Regions from separate parts of the Microbispora hainanensis genome, predicted to be linked through region 1. Evidence: riboswitches for the same ligand, from Rfam matches in the RefSeq annotation. Region 1 holds a riboswitch; the other holds the start of a gene.
What was found. A riboswitch is a leader RNA that binds a small molecule or an ion and turns the genes downstream of it on or off. The one in region 1 is predicted to bind thiamine pyrophosphate.
Positions count from the first base shown of each region.

Region 2: linked by a shared signal. The riboswitch ahead of OHB01_RS11155 (purine-cytosine permease family protein) and the one ahead of thiO (glycine oxidase ThiO) in region 1 are both predicted to bind thiamine pyrophosphate.

Region 1 covers NZ_CP108086.1:5,075,908-5,082,834, reverse strand. The annotation lists gene thiE (thiamine phosphate synthase) at 1-430, opposite strand, end outside; gene OHB01_RS23755 (Rv2175c family DNA-binding protein) at 459-833, opposite strand; gene OHB01_RS23750 (NAD(P)/FAD-dependent oxidoreductase) at 877-2,055, opposite strand; TPP riboswitch at 2,227-2,337, shown strand; gene thiO (glycine oxidase ThiO) at 2,326-3,462, shown strand; gene thiS (sulfur carrier protein ThiS) at 3,459-3,659, shown strand; gene OHB01_RS23735 (thiazole synthase) at 3,662-4,426, shown strand; gene pknB (Stk1 family PASTA domain-containing Ser/Thr kinase) at 4,780-6,870, shown strand.
Region 2 covers NZ_CP108086.1:2,401,604-2,408,530, forward strand. The annotation lists gene OHB01_RS11135 (GOLPH3/VPS74 family protein) at 1-240, opposite strand, end outside; gene OHB01_RS11140 (TenA family protein) at 283-888, shown strand; gene OHB01_RS11145 (Fpg/Nei family DNA glycosylase) at 911-1,789, shown strand; gene OHB01_RS11150 (rhodanese-like domain-containing protein) at 1,864-2,187, shown strand; TPP riboswitch at 2,449-2,565, shown strand; gene OHB01_RS11155 (purine-cytosine permease family protein) at 2,556-3,896, shown strand; gene OHB01_RS11160 (TetR/AcrR family transcriptional regulator) at 3,951-4,547, opposite strand; gene OHB01_RS11165 (ABC transporter ATP-binding protein) at 4,573-5,298, opposite strand; gene OHB01_RS11170 (ABC transporter permease) at 5,295-6,437, opposite strand; gene OHB01_RS11175 (hypothetical protein) at 6,580-6,813, shown strand; gene OHB01_RS11180 (methylated-DNA--[protein]-cysteine S-methyltransferase) at 6,837-6,927, opposite strand, start outside.

The DNA of each region.
Region 1 (6,927 bases):
TGGTGGGCGTGGGCCAGATCGGCCCGCAGCAGAAGTAGTCCACGCCCGGCTCCACGGCGGCGGCCGACGCCTCGGCCGCCGAGTGCGTCGACCTGCCGATGAGCACGTCAGGACCGAGGATCTCCCGCGCCACCGGGACCGGGAGGTCGTCCTGGCCGAGGTGCAGGATGTCGGGCCGCGCGGCGTAGGCCACATCCGCCCGGTCGTTCACCGCCAGCAGGGCACCATGCCTGTCGCAGGCCGCGCGGAAGACCTCGAGCAGCTCCAGCTCCTCGCGCGCCTCCAGGCCCTTCTCCCTGAGCTGCACGATGTCCACCCCGCCGGACAGGACCGCGTCGAGGAACTTCTCCAGATCGCCGCGGTCCCTTCTGCCGTCAGTGCAGAGGTAGAGCCTGGCCTGCGCGAGCCGCTGTCGCCGGATGTCGTCCACCCGACCACAATGCCATGCGGCGGCGGGGTCAGAAGCCGAGGGCCTGGGCCCTGCGCTTGACCTCCGTGTGCCGGCCCTTCACGATCGCGTCGATCGGGGCCCCGGGCAGCGAGTCGTCCGGGGTGAACAGCCACCGGATCGACTCCACCTCGTCGTACCCGGCGTCGGACAGGACGGTGAGCGTGCCGGGCAGGCCCTTGAGCACCTCACCGTCCGCGATGAACACCGCCGGGATCTGCGGCTCGCCGCCGCCCCGGCGGACGCCGACGAGCTTCTTGTCCTTGAGGAGTTGCTTGGCGCGGCCGACGCTGAGCCCCAGCTTCTTGGCGGCCTCCGAGAGGGGGAGCCACTCCCCTACGAGCTGGTCGGTCTCCCGGTCGATCTGCGCAACAGTAAGCGTCACGGAACCACCATTACCACAGGCGGGCCGCCACGAAACACCTCGATTAAGCCATAATGCAGTCGCGTAGCGGCCGGGCCGAATCCCCCACCCGCAGGGGGTCGAGCCGCCGGCCGCTCTCGATGATCTTCCGGCCCTGCACCACGTCGCGGGGGCGGTCGACGGTGAGCACCGCGGCGAGCCGGTCGTCGGCCTTCAGCCAGCACACCGCCCACTTCGGGTCCCTGCGCGGGTCGCCGCGCAGCACCATGCGGTCACCGGCCTCCCGGTGACCGGCGAACTGCACCATGTGGCCGAACTGCTCCGACCAGAAGTACGGCACCGGGTCGTAGACCGCCTCCTCGCCCAGCAGGGTGGCGGCGGCCACGTCGGGGGCCTGGAGCGCGGTGTCCCAGTGCTCGACGCGCAGCCGGGTGCGGAACCTGCGCGACCACCAGCTCGCGCAGTCGCCCACCGCGACCACGTTGGGCAGCGACGTGCGCAGGTGCTCGTCGACCACCACCCCGTCGTCGACCCGGACCGCCGACCCCTTCAGCCAGTCGACGGCCGGGCGCACACCGACGCCGGTGACGACCACGTCGGCCGGCACCCGGGCGCCGGACATGAGCGTGAGGCCGTCGGGGTCCACGCTGCCGACCAGCGCCCCGAGGCGCAGCTCGACGCCCGCCCGCGCGTACCAGCCGGTGGTGTGGCTGCCCACCTCGGGCCCGAGGGCCACGGCGAGCGGGCTCTCCCCCGCCTCCACGACGGTCACGGCGCACCCGGCCCTGGCCGCCGCGGTGGCGACCTCGGCGCCGATCCAGCCGGCCCCGACGACGGCCACGCGGGCCCCGGGGACCAGCCGTTCGCGCAGCGCGAGCGCGTCCTCGATCGTGCGCAGCACGTGCTGGCGGCCCTCGCCGCGCAGGCGGATCGGGGCGGCGCCGGTGGCGATCACCAGGCCGTCGTACTCCAGCTCTCCCTCGGTCGTCTCCAGCACGCCCTCGCGCAGGCCCTTGGCCGCCGTGCCGAGGCACAGCCGTACGTCGAGGGCGTCGAGATCGGAGTCGACCACGGTGGAGTCGGTCTCTCCGAGCAGCACCGCCTTCGACAGCGGCGGCCGGTCATAGGGGCGATGGTTTTCCTCGCCGATGAGCGTGATGCGTCCGGTGAACCCACGGAACCTCAACGCCTCGATGCTTCGCACGCCGGCCAGGCCGGCACCCACCACCACGACGTGATCCACAGCTCGACCATAGATTGCCGACAGGGGCCCTGGCCAACGGGGCCCCCATAACGAGTTGGGTAATTGACGCGCACTCGAACAGGCCCGGGTTGTGAGGCCCCGGGTGCTCTCACCACCCGGGCTCATCGGTCCCGCGATCGGCCGTTTCGGGCGGCGTACTACCCTTGGGGACGTAAGACGCGCGGGAGCCCGGCGGACCGGGCTGAGAGGAGAGCACGAGGCTCTCGACCGCCCCGACCTGATCCGGGTAATGCCGGCGAAGGGAGCGCTGTGTCCCGCACACCGCCACCCGGCGTTCAGTCCGGCTACGACGTCGTGATCGTGGGCGGCGGGGTGGAAGGCCTGGCCGCGGCCTGGCGCACCGTCCGGCGCGGCCTGTCGGTCGCGGTGGCCGACCCCTCCCCCGGAGGCGGCGCCACCCACGCGTCCGCGGGGATGCTCGCGCCGGTCAGCGAGGTGACCTACACGGAGGAGCCGCTGCTGCGGCTCGGTCTCGCGTCACTGGCGGCCTGGCCGGCGTTCCGGGCGGAGCTTGAGGACGAGACCGGCGCCGACCTCGACTACCGGACCGAGGGCACCCTGGAGGTCGCCCGCGGCGCGGACGACATGGCCGTCCTCGACGACCTCGCCGCCTTCGAGCGGACGCTCGGCCTGCGGGTCGAGCGGCTCACCGGGCGCGAGTGCCGCTCCTTCGAGCCGATGCTCTCTCCCTCCGTACGCGGTGGGCTGCTGGCCCGCGACGACGCCTGGGTCAACCCCCGCAGGGTCGTACGCGCCCTGCTCACGGCGTTCGAGAAGGCGGGCGGCACGCTGGTGACCGAGCGAGTCGCCGCGATCGACGCCCCGGAGGCGGGGGGTCCGTCCGTACGGCTGGAGTCCGGCGGGACCGTCGCGGCCGGGCAGGTCGTCGTGGCGGCCGGGTCGTGGTCGGCGTCCCTGCTGCCCGGCCTGCCGGTGCGCCCGGTCAAGGGCGAGATCCTCCGGCTGCGCGGGCCCCGGGGCTTCCTCACCCGGTGCGTCAGGGGGCTGGTGCACGGCTCCCCCGCCTACCTCGTCCCCCGGGGCGACGGCGAGATCACGCTGGGCGCGACCACCCAGGAGATGGGGTACGACGCGCGGGTCACCGCCGGAGGCGTCTACGAGCTGCTGCGCGACGCCCGCGAGCTGGTGCCCGGCATCACCGAGCTCGAACTCGCCGAGACGACGACCGGCTTCCGCCCGGGCACACCCGACAACCTGCCGCTCATCGGTCCCGCCGGGCCGCCCGGCGTGCTGGCGGCGACCGGGCACGGGCGCAACGGGGTGCTGCTGTCCCCGGTCACGGCCGACGCCGTCGCCGCGTTCCTCACCGGCGACGAGGTGCCCCCGGTCGCCCGGTTCTGCGATCCAGGGAGATTCAGCCAATGAAAGTCACGATCAACGGAGGCGCGGCCGAGCTGCCGGACGGCGCCACGGTCGGCGACGCCGTACGGACCCTCACGGCCCTCACGTCGGGGGTCGCGGTGGCGCTGAACGGCGAGGTCGTCAGCCGGAGCGCCTGGGACTCCACCCAGGTCGCCGACGGCGACGGCGTCGAAGTGCTCACGGCCGTGCAGGGAGGGTGAACATGACCGACGACGTCCTCGTGCTGGGCGGGGAGAAGTTCACCTCGCGGCTCATCATGGGCACCGGCGGCGCGCCGTCGCTCGAGGTGCTCGACCAGGCGCTCGAGGCGTCCGGCACCGAGCTGACGACCGTCGCGATGCGCAGGCTCGACCCGCAGTCGCGTGGCTCGGTGCTCGACCTGCTGCGCGCCCGCGGCATCAAGGTGCTGCCGAACACGGCGGGCTGCTTCACCGCCGGGGAGGCGGTGCTGACCGCCCGGCTGGCCCGCGAGGCGCTGGAGACCAACTGGGTGAAGCTGGAGGTCATCGCGGACGAGCGGACCCTGCTGCCCGACCCGATCGAGACCTTCGACGCCGCCGAGCGGCTGGTCGCCGACGGCTTCGTGGTGCTGCCGTACATCGGCGACGACCCGGCACTGGCCCGCAGGCTCCAGGACGCCGGGTGCGCGGCCGTGATGCCGCTCGGCGCCCCGATCGGCTCCGGGCTGGGCATCCGCAACCCGCACAGCATCGAGCTGATCGTCGAGGCGGCCACGGTGCCGGTGATCCTCGACGCCGGCATCGGCACGGCCAGCGACGCCGCGCTCGCGATGGAGCTGGGCTGCGACGCCGTCCTGCTGGCCAGCGCCGTGACCCGGGCGCACCGGCCGGACCTGATGGCGGCGGCCATGCGGCAGGCGGTCACGGCCGGGCGGACGGCCCGCCTCGCCGGGCGCATCCCGCGCCGCCGCTACGCCGAGGCGTCCTCGCCCGCCCGCGCGTCCTGAGATCCGCCGCACAGTCCGGCACCGTGGTCCGGCGCCACGGTCCGGCACCACAGTCCGACCCCGTGGTCCGGCACCACGGTCCAACTGTGCGGACCGACCCTGCGGTCGGGCACCACAGTCCGGCTCTGGGGTCCGGCTCTGCGGTCCGGCACCGCCGTGGCCTCTGTCCTCCTCTCGCCCGCCTGCCCCGGAACGCCGGCGCGGGCGAGGCGGGAGGCGGCCGATTCCGCGTCTGGTAAGGCCGGTTTTCGGAATCGGTATGGCTTTTCGGACGGCGCGCGAGGCTGCCGAATAGGTCTCGGTTTGGGATTCGGGAACACGCCCGGCGGCAAATCACCCGTAAACTCTGGCGAGTGGACACGACGCTAACCGACCCGCTCGTGGGGCAGTTGCTCGACGGGCGCTACCGCGTCGAGTCCCGGATCGCCCGGGGTGGCATGGCCTCCGTATACCTGGCTCTGGACGTCCGGCTCGACCGCACGGTCGCCGTCAAGGTGATGCACCGCTCGCTGGCCGAGGACCCGCAGTTCGTGCGGCGTTTCATCGGCGAGGCCAAGTCGGTGGCCAGCCTCTCGCACCCCAACATCGTGCAGGTCTTCGACCAGGGCACCGACGGGGCGCACGTCTACCTGTCCATGGAGTACGTCCCCGGCCGTACGCTGCGCGACGTGCTGCGCCGGCGCGGCCACCTCCCGGCCCGCGAGGCCCTGGAGATGGTCATCCCGGTGCTCGCCGCGCTCGGCGCGGCCCACCAGGCCGGGCTCATCCACCGCGACGTCAAGCCCGAGAACGTGCTGCTCGCCGACGACGGCCGGGTGAAGGTCGTGGACTTCGGCCTGGCCCGCGCGATCGAGGCGACCAACCAGACCAAGACCGGCATGATGATCGGCACGATCGGCTACATGTCGCCCGAGCAGGTCACGACCGGCAACGCCGACGCCCGCAGCGACGTGTACGCCGCCGGGATCATGCTGTTCGAGCTGCTCACCGGGCGGCAGCCGTACTCGGGTGAGACGCCGATGTCGGTCGCCTACCGGCACGTGCACGAGACCGTGCCCGCGCCGTCGTCGATCGTGCCCGACGTGCCGCCGGTGATCGACGCGCTCGTCGCCGCGGCCACCGACAAGGACCCCGCCGCGCGCCCGGCGGACGCGACCGCGATGCTCGTCGCCGCCGTCGAGGTCCACCGTACGCTGCCGAAGACCGGGCACACCGACGCGCACGCCGCCCGCCACGGGGCCCCGGACACCGGCGCCCACAGCGGCGTGCGGACGGGCGCCCACCGGACCATGCCGCCGGCCGGCGGGGCCTCGTCGTTCGGCACGGAGTCGCACGGCACCGGGTCGCACGGCACCGGGTCTCCTGGCACGGGGCCGCACGGCAGCGGATCGTTCGGCAGCGGGTCGTTCGGCATGGGGGCGCACGTGCTCGCCGAGCCCGAGTCGCCGCTCGGCCACACGATGATCCAGCCGCGCTCGGAACTGCTGACCGACCGGGCCGAGACGGGACGGCGCAGGGGACGCGGCGGGATCAGGCCCGTCTGGTTCGTCGCCGCGCTGGCCCTCGTCATGCTGGCGGGCGTCGCGTTCACCGGCTGGTGGTTCTCCCAGGGCCGCTACACGAAGGTCCCCGACCTGGTGAACAAGCCCGTCACCGTCGCGAGGCAGATGGCGCAGCAGGCCGGCTTCGAGGTGCGGATCGGCCAGGCGCGGTTCGACGACAAGGTGCCGAAGGACATCGTTCTCGACACCGAGCCGGGGCTGGGAGCCGAGGTGGTCAAGGGCTCGGTGCTCACCCTGATCCCGTCGGCCGGCCCGGAGCTGATCGCCGTACCGCTGGTCGAGAAGTACAGCCTGGCGGACGCCCGGGCGAAGATCGCCGATGCCGGGCTCACCCCCGGGCGGGTGAGCAAGAGCGCGAGCGACACCGTCCCCCGCGACCAGGTGATCCGCACCAACCCGCCGGTGGGCAAGCGCGTCAAGAAGGGCAGCACGGTCAACTTCGTCGTCAGCGCCGGGCTGCTGATGCCGGACGTCACGCAGATGATGCGCGACCAGGCGGAGAAGTTCCTGCGCGAGAAGGGCTTCAACGTCCAGGTCGACGAGACCACCGACGACGCCCCGCCGGGCACGGTGATCGCCCAGGACCCGGCCGGCGGCGCCGAGGTGGTGGCCGGGGCGACCGTCCACCTGACCGCCTCACGCGGCCCGGACCAGGGCTTCCACTGGCCGTGGGAGGCCAACCCCGCCGATCCCGACCAGACCCCGCCCGTCGTCGTCGCCGTCCCCAACGTGATGTTCAAGTCCGTCAAGGACGCGGCCAACGAGCTGAAGGCGGCCGGTTTCAAGGTCAACGTCCGCAGGGTGATGGGCACCGACCGCGTGGTCGGCGAGAATCCGCTCGGCCAGCAGCCGCCGGGCACCACCATCACCATCTGGCACTGATCCGCGCCTCCCCGCGCCTCGTCATCGTCCCCGGCGTCCCTCCGGGGGCGTGCGCGA
Region 2 (6,927 bases), 2.7 Mb from region 1:
GTGCGGACGGCGCTCCTCGGCGATGCGGGTGAGCGCGGCGTCCAGCTCGTCATCGCCCATCGGGGTGGGATCGACGGGCACGACCTTCGTGCCGTCGAGGTCCACCCGGCGGCGTACGGCCAGCTCCGCGAGCAGGGCCCCGGCCAGGGCGCAGTCGAGCTCCACCGAGCCGATGATCGGCTTCCCGGTGTCCTCCCGGTAGGCCAGCAACACCACTTCCTCGGCGATCGTCAGTGTCACGGAGTCGAGCCTAGCTCCGGATTAAGGTCACAATGAGCCCTTATGGGAATCTCTGCTGACCTGCACGCCATCGGGCGGCCGATGCTGGACGCCCAGCTCGCGCACCCGACCGTACGCGGCATCGCGGCGGGCGACCTGCCCGAGACGGTTTTCCGGTCATGGCTGGAGCAGGACTACCTGTTCCTGCTCGACTACGTCCGGGTGTTCTCGCGGCTGGCCTGGCAGGCTCCGGACGCCCACCTCGGCGACCTGGTCGACCTGGCGTACGCGACCTGGCACGACGAGCTCGACCTGCACCGGTCGCTGGCGGCCGGGTTCGGCGCCGACCTCGACGGCGCGGTGAAGGGGCCGGCCTGCGCGGCGTACACGTCGTTCCTGCTGGAGTCGGCGGCGAACTACGGCGAGGGGCTGGCGGCCCTCTATCCCTGCATGTGGGGCTACTCGACGCTCGGCAAGATCCTGGCCGCCGACCCGCCGGCCGAGCCGCGCTACCGCGCCTGGGTGGACACCTACGCCGATCCCGGGTTCGCGGCCCTGGCCGCGCGCATCGGGACGATGATCGACGAGGCGGCGCCTGACCCGGCGCGCGCCCGGGAGCTGTTCGTCCGCGGGATGGAGCACGAGCTCGCGTTCTGGGACGTGCCCTGAGGGGCGGGGTTAGTGTGAGGGCATGCCGGAGCTGCCCGAGGTCGAGGCGCTCGCCGAGTTCCTCCGCGAGCACTCCGTCGGCCGTGCCGTCATCGGGGTCGACGTGACCGCCTTCCAGGCGCTCAAGACCGTCGATCCCCCTGTCACCGCGCTCGCCGGGCTGCTCGTCACCGGCGTGGCGCGGCACGGCAAGTTCCTCGACGTCGACTGCGACGGCCTGCACTTCGTCACCCATCTGGCCCGCGGCGGCTGGCTGCGCTGGCGTGACGACCTCACCGGCGCCAAACCGGTGCGGCCGGGCAAGGGCCCGCTCGCCGTCCGGGTGCGGCTGTCACCAGGCGAGGACGGCCGCGCCCCCGGGTTCGAGCTGACCGAGGCGGGCACACAGAAACGCCTGGCCGTCTACGTGGTGCGCGATCCCCAGGACGTTCCCGGCATCGCCGGCCTCGGACCCGACCCGCTGTCGGAGGACTTCACGCCCGACCTGCTCAAGACGATCGTGAGCGGCAGCCGTACGCAGATCAAGGGCCTGCTGCGCGACCAGAAGGTGATCGCGGGCATCGGCAACGCCTACTCCGACGAGGTGCTGCACGTCGCGAAGATGTCCCCCTTCAAGATCGCCGGAACGCTGACCGACGGCCAGGTCGCCGACCTGCACGACGCGATCGTGAGCACGTTGCGCGACGCCGTCGGGCGGGCCAGGGGGCTGGCGGCCAAGGACCTCAAGTCGGAGAAGAAGTCGGGCCTGCGCGTGCACGGCCGCACGGGCGAGGCGTGCGAGGTGTGCGGCGACACGATCAGGGAGGTGTCGTTCGCCGACTCGTCGCTGCAGTATTGCCCGACCTGCCAGACCGGCGGCAAGCCGCTGGCCGACCGCCGGTTGTCGCGCCTGCTCAAGTAGCGCCCGCGGATCACCGTGGGTCACAGCTCGCCGCACGGGCCCGGGCATCGGTGGTGTGCCGTCAGAATGGGCGCATGACTTTGCCGGAAATCGCCCCCGAGGCACTGCCCGAGGACGCGTACCTGCTGGACGTCCGCGAAAAAGACGAGTGGGTGGCGGGCCACGCGCCCGGCGCCGTCCACATCCCGCTCGGCGAGCTGCAGGCGCGGGTGGATGAGGTGCCGCACGACCGGCCGGTGTACGTGGTCTGCCGAGTCGGCGGCCGGTCGGCGCACGCCGCGATGTGGCTCAACCACATCGGCCGCGACGCCGTGAACGTGGACGGCGGCATGCGGTCCTGGGCCGCGGTCGGGCGTCCCATGGTGAGCGAGACGGGAGAGACGCCCTACGTCGCGTAGCGACGGAAACGGCGGTCGTCTGGGGACTGGGCGGCGATCGCGTACGGACGGGGCGGCGGTCGCTTGGACACGGTGCGCGGCGGTCGCTTGGACACGGTGCGCTGCGGTCGCGTGGACACGGGGCGTATCGCTCGCGTACGGCGGCGGCGGTCGCGTGGGGAGCGCGGGCGTGGCTTGTGCACGGACGCGGGCGTCGACCGCGTACGGGCGGGGGTGGCGTAGGAAAACGGTCAAATAAGTGTCATAATCCCCAAGACATCATCAATAACTCGCGGGAGCTCGGGCGAAACCGGGCTGAGAGGGCGGATCGAACTCGTGCCGCCGACCGCATGAACCTGTCCGGATAATGCCGGCGTAGGGAGCGTGTGATGACTTCTGCCGTCGTCGACGACGCGCACGCGGAGGTTCCCCTCACTCTGGACGAGGAGGCTCCGAGGACCCTGGGGCTGCTCGACCAGGGCGCGTTCTGGGCCAACCTCGGGGTCAGCCTTCTCGGCTTCTCGGGGGCGTTGTTCCTGCTCGACCCGCTGGGCGGCAAGCCGCTCACGTTCACCGCGGCGGTGCTCGCCGCCGTCGTCGGCAGCCTGCTCGGCACGGCGATGGTCGGCCTGGCCGCGATCCCCGGCGTACACACCGGGCGGCCCGCCATGGTGCTGCTGCGGGGTCTGTTCGGGGCCCGGCTGTCGTACATCCCGACCGTGCTGAACATCATCCAGATGCTCGGCTGGGGCGCCTTCGAGCTGTGGGTCATCGCCAACGGCGCGCAGGCGCTGTTCGGCACGGCGGTGCCGTACGCGGTGTGGGCGGTGGCGGCGGGCGTGCTGACGATCGCGCTGACGATCCGGCCGCTCGGCGCGCTGCGGCTGCTGCGGCGCTACGTCACCGCCGGCGTGGTGATCGCGATGATCTGGCTGTCGATCGCCCTGTTCCGGCAGGGGCCGTCCGTGGGGGGTGGCTCCTGGGACGCCTTCGCCCCCGCCGTCGACTACGTCATCGCGCTGTCGGTGTCGTGGGTGCCGATGGCCGCCGACTACGCCAGGCACTCGCGGTCGAGCGGCGCGGCGTTCACCGGCGTGGTCGCCGGATACACGATCGCCCAGGTGGCCTGCCTGGCCCTCGGCATCGCCGCGCTCGCCCTGGTCGGCAACGACGGCGACAAGGTGTGGGACCCGTTCGTGGCCGCTCCTCTCGGAGTCGTGTTCTTCGGCATCCTGGTGCTGCGCGAGGCCGACCAGTCGTTCGCGAACGTCTACTCGACGACGGTGTCGATCCAGAACCTCGCGCCGCGCTGGGACCGCCGGGTGATCTCGGTCGTGATCGGGGTGCTCACCACGCTGATCGCGCTGTTCGCCGACGTGAACTCCTACGGCGCGTTCCTGAGCGTGATCGGCGCGGTGTTCGTGCCGATGTTCTCCGTGCTCGTGGTGGACTACTTCCTGCTCGGCGGCAGGGGCCGGTGGAACACGGCCGAGGACGCCCCCTCGCGCTGGCTCATGGTCGTGCCGTGGGTGCTCGGGTTCGCGGCGTACTGGATCGTGACCTCCACCCCGACCGTCGCCTGGTGGGACGGGATCTGGACCAGGGTCCGCGACGCCATCGGGTTCGTCCACCAGCCCTGGATGAACGCCGCGCTCGCCGCGTTCCTCGTCGCCGGGCTGGCGACCGTCGTGCTGTCTCTCCCGGGCCGCCGCCTGCGGTCTCGCCGCTGAGCGCACAGCCTCATCGGCGTCCGCGAGAGTCGTCCGAGGGCGTGGTCCGGTGGTTCAGGACGGGTGGCCGCTCCTGTCCGCAGTGCGTACGAACGGCTCCAGCAGGGCCCGTGCGGACTCCCCGACAATCTGCGCATCCGTACCGGACTCGATCAACCGGGACCCGGCGAACACGATGGCATTGATCATCTCCGCGGTCTCGGGCACCGCGGAGACGCCGAGATCGCGCAGCGCCTCCACGAGCGGCTCCAGGAGCTGCCGGTGCATGGCACGGCTCTGCTCGGCGACCGTGTCGCCCGGCGCGACCTCCGCGAGGACGGTGGCCAGCGCGTGCTCACCCTCGCCGATCAGCTCGAAGTTGGCCAGCACGTAGGCGAGCACACGGTCGGCGGGGGTCGCGGCGGCGTCCATCGCCGCCGCGACTTCGGCCGACCAGCGGGGGAAGACGTCCTCCACCAGCGCGTTGAGCAGGTCCTCGGAGGACCGGAAGTACTGGTAGAGACTGGGCCGGGCCAGCCCGGCGCGCTCCGCGACCCGGGTCAGCGTCGGCGGCCGGCCCGTCTCCGCGAGGATCTCCCTGGCGGCGTCGAGCAGCGCGCGGTGCTGGGCGGCCCGATGCTCGGCGACGGTGGACGCCCGAATGCGTGGCACCTGCTCCCCTCCGCCATGGTCGGCCCTATTCCGACAGTCTCCCATCCACCATCGACAGGACGCGATCGCAGTGGCCGAGCACATCGTGATCGTGGGTGACCATGATCGTCGCGACCCCGGACTCGTGCGTCTCGTGCGCGAGCAGCGTGACGATGTCGTCGCTGCGGGCGCGGTCGAGCGCGGCCGTCGGCTCGTCCACCAGCAGCACGGCCGGACGGGTGACGAGTGCCCGGGCGATGCCCACGCGCTGCCGTTCGCCGCCGGACAACTGGTGGGGGCGGTGCTTGGCGCGGTGCCTCATGCCCACCCGGCCGAGCAGCTCTCGCGGGTCGTGACCGTCAGCCGGGCGTACGCCCGCCACGTCGAGCGCGAAGCGGAGCTGGTCGAGCGTGGTGAGGGCCGGGATGAGGTTGCCGGACTGGAAGACGAACCCGATCCGTTCGCGGCGGTGCCGCGCCTTCTCGCGGGCGCTCGCCCGGGTGATGTCGACGCCGTCGAGCAGGACCCGGCCGGTGTCCGGTGTGGTGAGCGCGCCGGCGACGGCGAGCAGGCTCGACTTGCCGGAGCCGGACGGCCCGACGATGGCGACGAACTCGCCGGCCGCCACCTCAAGGTGTACGTCGTCGAGCGCGGTGACTGTGGCGTCGCCGTCGCCGAGGGTCAGGGTGACGCCCTCCATCAGCAGGCCGCCGCGTTCCTGGGTGCCGGACCGGAGCGAGTCCGGGCGTGGGGACGTGGAACTGGTGGTCATCTTTGCCCTCCCAGGGCGGCGAGCGGGTCGACGCGGACGATGCGGCCCACGGCCGCCACGGCGCCGGCGAGGCCGAGGCCGATGAGGAGCAGGGCGGCGAGGACGAGCGGCCCCACCTCCAGCAGGAACGGCATGGGGGTCGTGGTGAGCAGGCTGCCGCCGCCCACCCCCAGCAGGAAGCCCACGGCGGTGGACACGGTCAGGATGACGGTCGCCTGGATCAGCGTGTCCCGCATGAGGTAGCCGGTCGAGGCGCCCATGGCGCGTATGACGGCGAGTTCGTGCTTGCGCTGGATCGTCCAGACAGTGAAGAACGTCCCGACGACGAGCGCGGAGATGGCGTACAGGAAGACCTGGATCAGCGTGAGCGTGGAGGTCTCGGCGGAGTAGCCGGGGGAAGCGCTGAAGGACGCGTCGAGCGTCATGCTCGTGGTGCCCGCCGCGGCGTCGCCGCCGGGCAGGTCGATCCGGTCTCCGTCCCGGGCGCGCAGGGCGATGGCCGTCGCCTCCTCGTACGCCCCGTCGCGCACCTCGTCCCCCGGCCCGGCGCCGGCGTGCACCTGCTGCCAGGTGCGCAGCGGCAGGTACGCCACGTCGACGTGCCCGAAGGTGCGCTGGTCGCCCGTGGTGCCGACGACCTTGAGCCGGGTGCCCAGGCGGTCGATGACGACGGTGTCGCCGATGGCCACGCCCTCGTCCAGGACGGTCTCGCTGACCACGATCCCGTCGGGGTCGCCGAGTCCGGCGCCGTCGGAGACGGCGGGTGCGAGGAAGGAGCCGGGATCGACGCCGAACAGGGCCAGGTCGACCGGCACCTGCGCGCCGGCGGAGGTCGTGGCCTTGGCGTTGACCAGCATGGTGCCGAACGGCGCGGCGTCGCCGACGTCGTCGCGGCTCTTCCACAGCTCGGCCAGGTTCACGTTGACGGTGCTGCGGGAGAAGGCGGAGTCGGTCTTGGTGCCCTCGGCGAAGGCGAACGCGGTGACGGGCAACCGTTTGAGCCCGGAGACGCCGTCATTGACGAGCCCGGAGGACAGGCCTGACAGCAGCACGACGAGGATCGCGATGAGGGCGACGACTCCGCCCATCAGGCCGAAGCGTGCGCGGGCGAAGACCAGCTCGCGCCAGGCCAGGAACATGACACTCCTAAGAAGCAGGGATTCAAGGACGACGAGCGCCCCGATTTGCCGACGCGCCGTTGGTAACATACCAACGGCGCGTCGGAAAAATTTCGCACACCCGTCGTCGTGGAGAGGTTTGCGAGGCCGTGGTCCGTGGACGGTGGCCATCACCGCAGGCGTCGCAGGCATCGCGGGTGATAGCAGCGGGGCCATCGGCCGCCACGCCCACCTCAGCCTGCGACGCATCCGCGTCGCCGCCGTGCCCGCGCTCGTCCCCGAGAACCTCGCCGCCCTCGGCGAACTCCTGGACGTCACCAGCGCGCACAGCGTCCTGCACCGCGATGACCTCGTCGTACGCACCGAGCGCACCGTCTGGACCGCCGGGCGCACCTGACCCCGGGCCGTCCCCGGCTCGGCCTAGAGAGCGCCCTCCAGGCGGAGCAGGTGTTCCTTGGCCGCCGGGCCGCCGGCGTACCCGCCGAGCGAGCCGGGGCCCTCCACCGCCCGG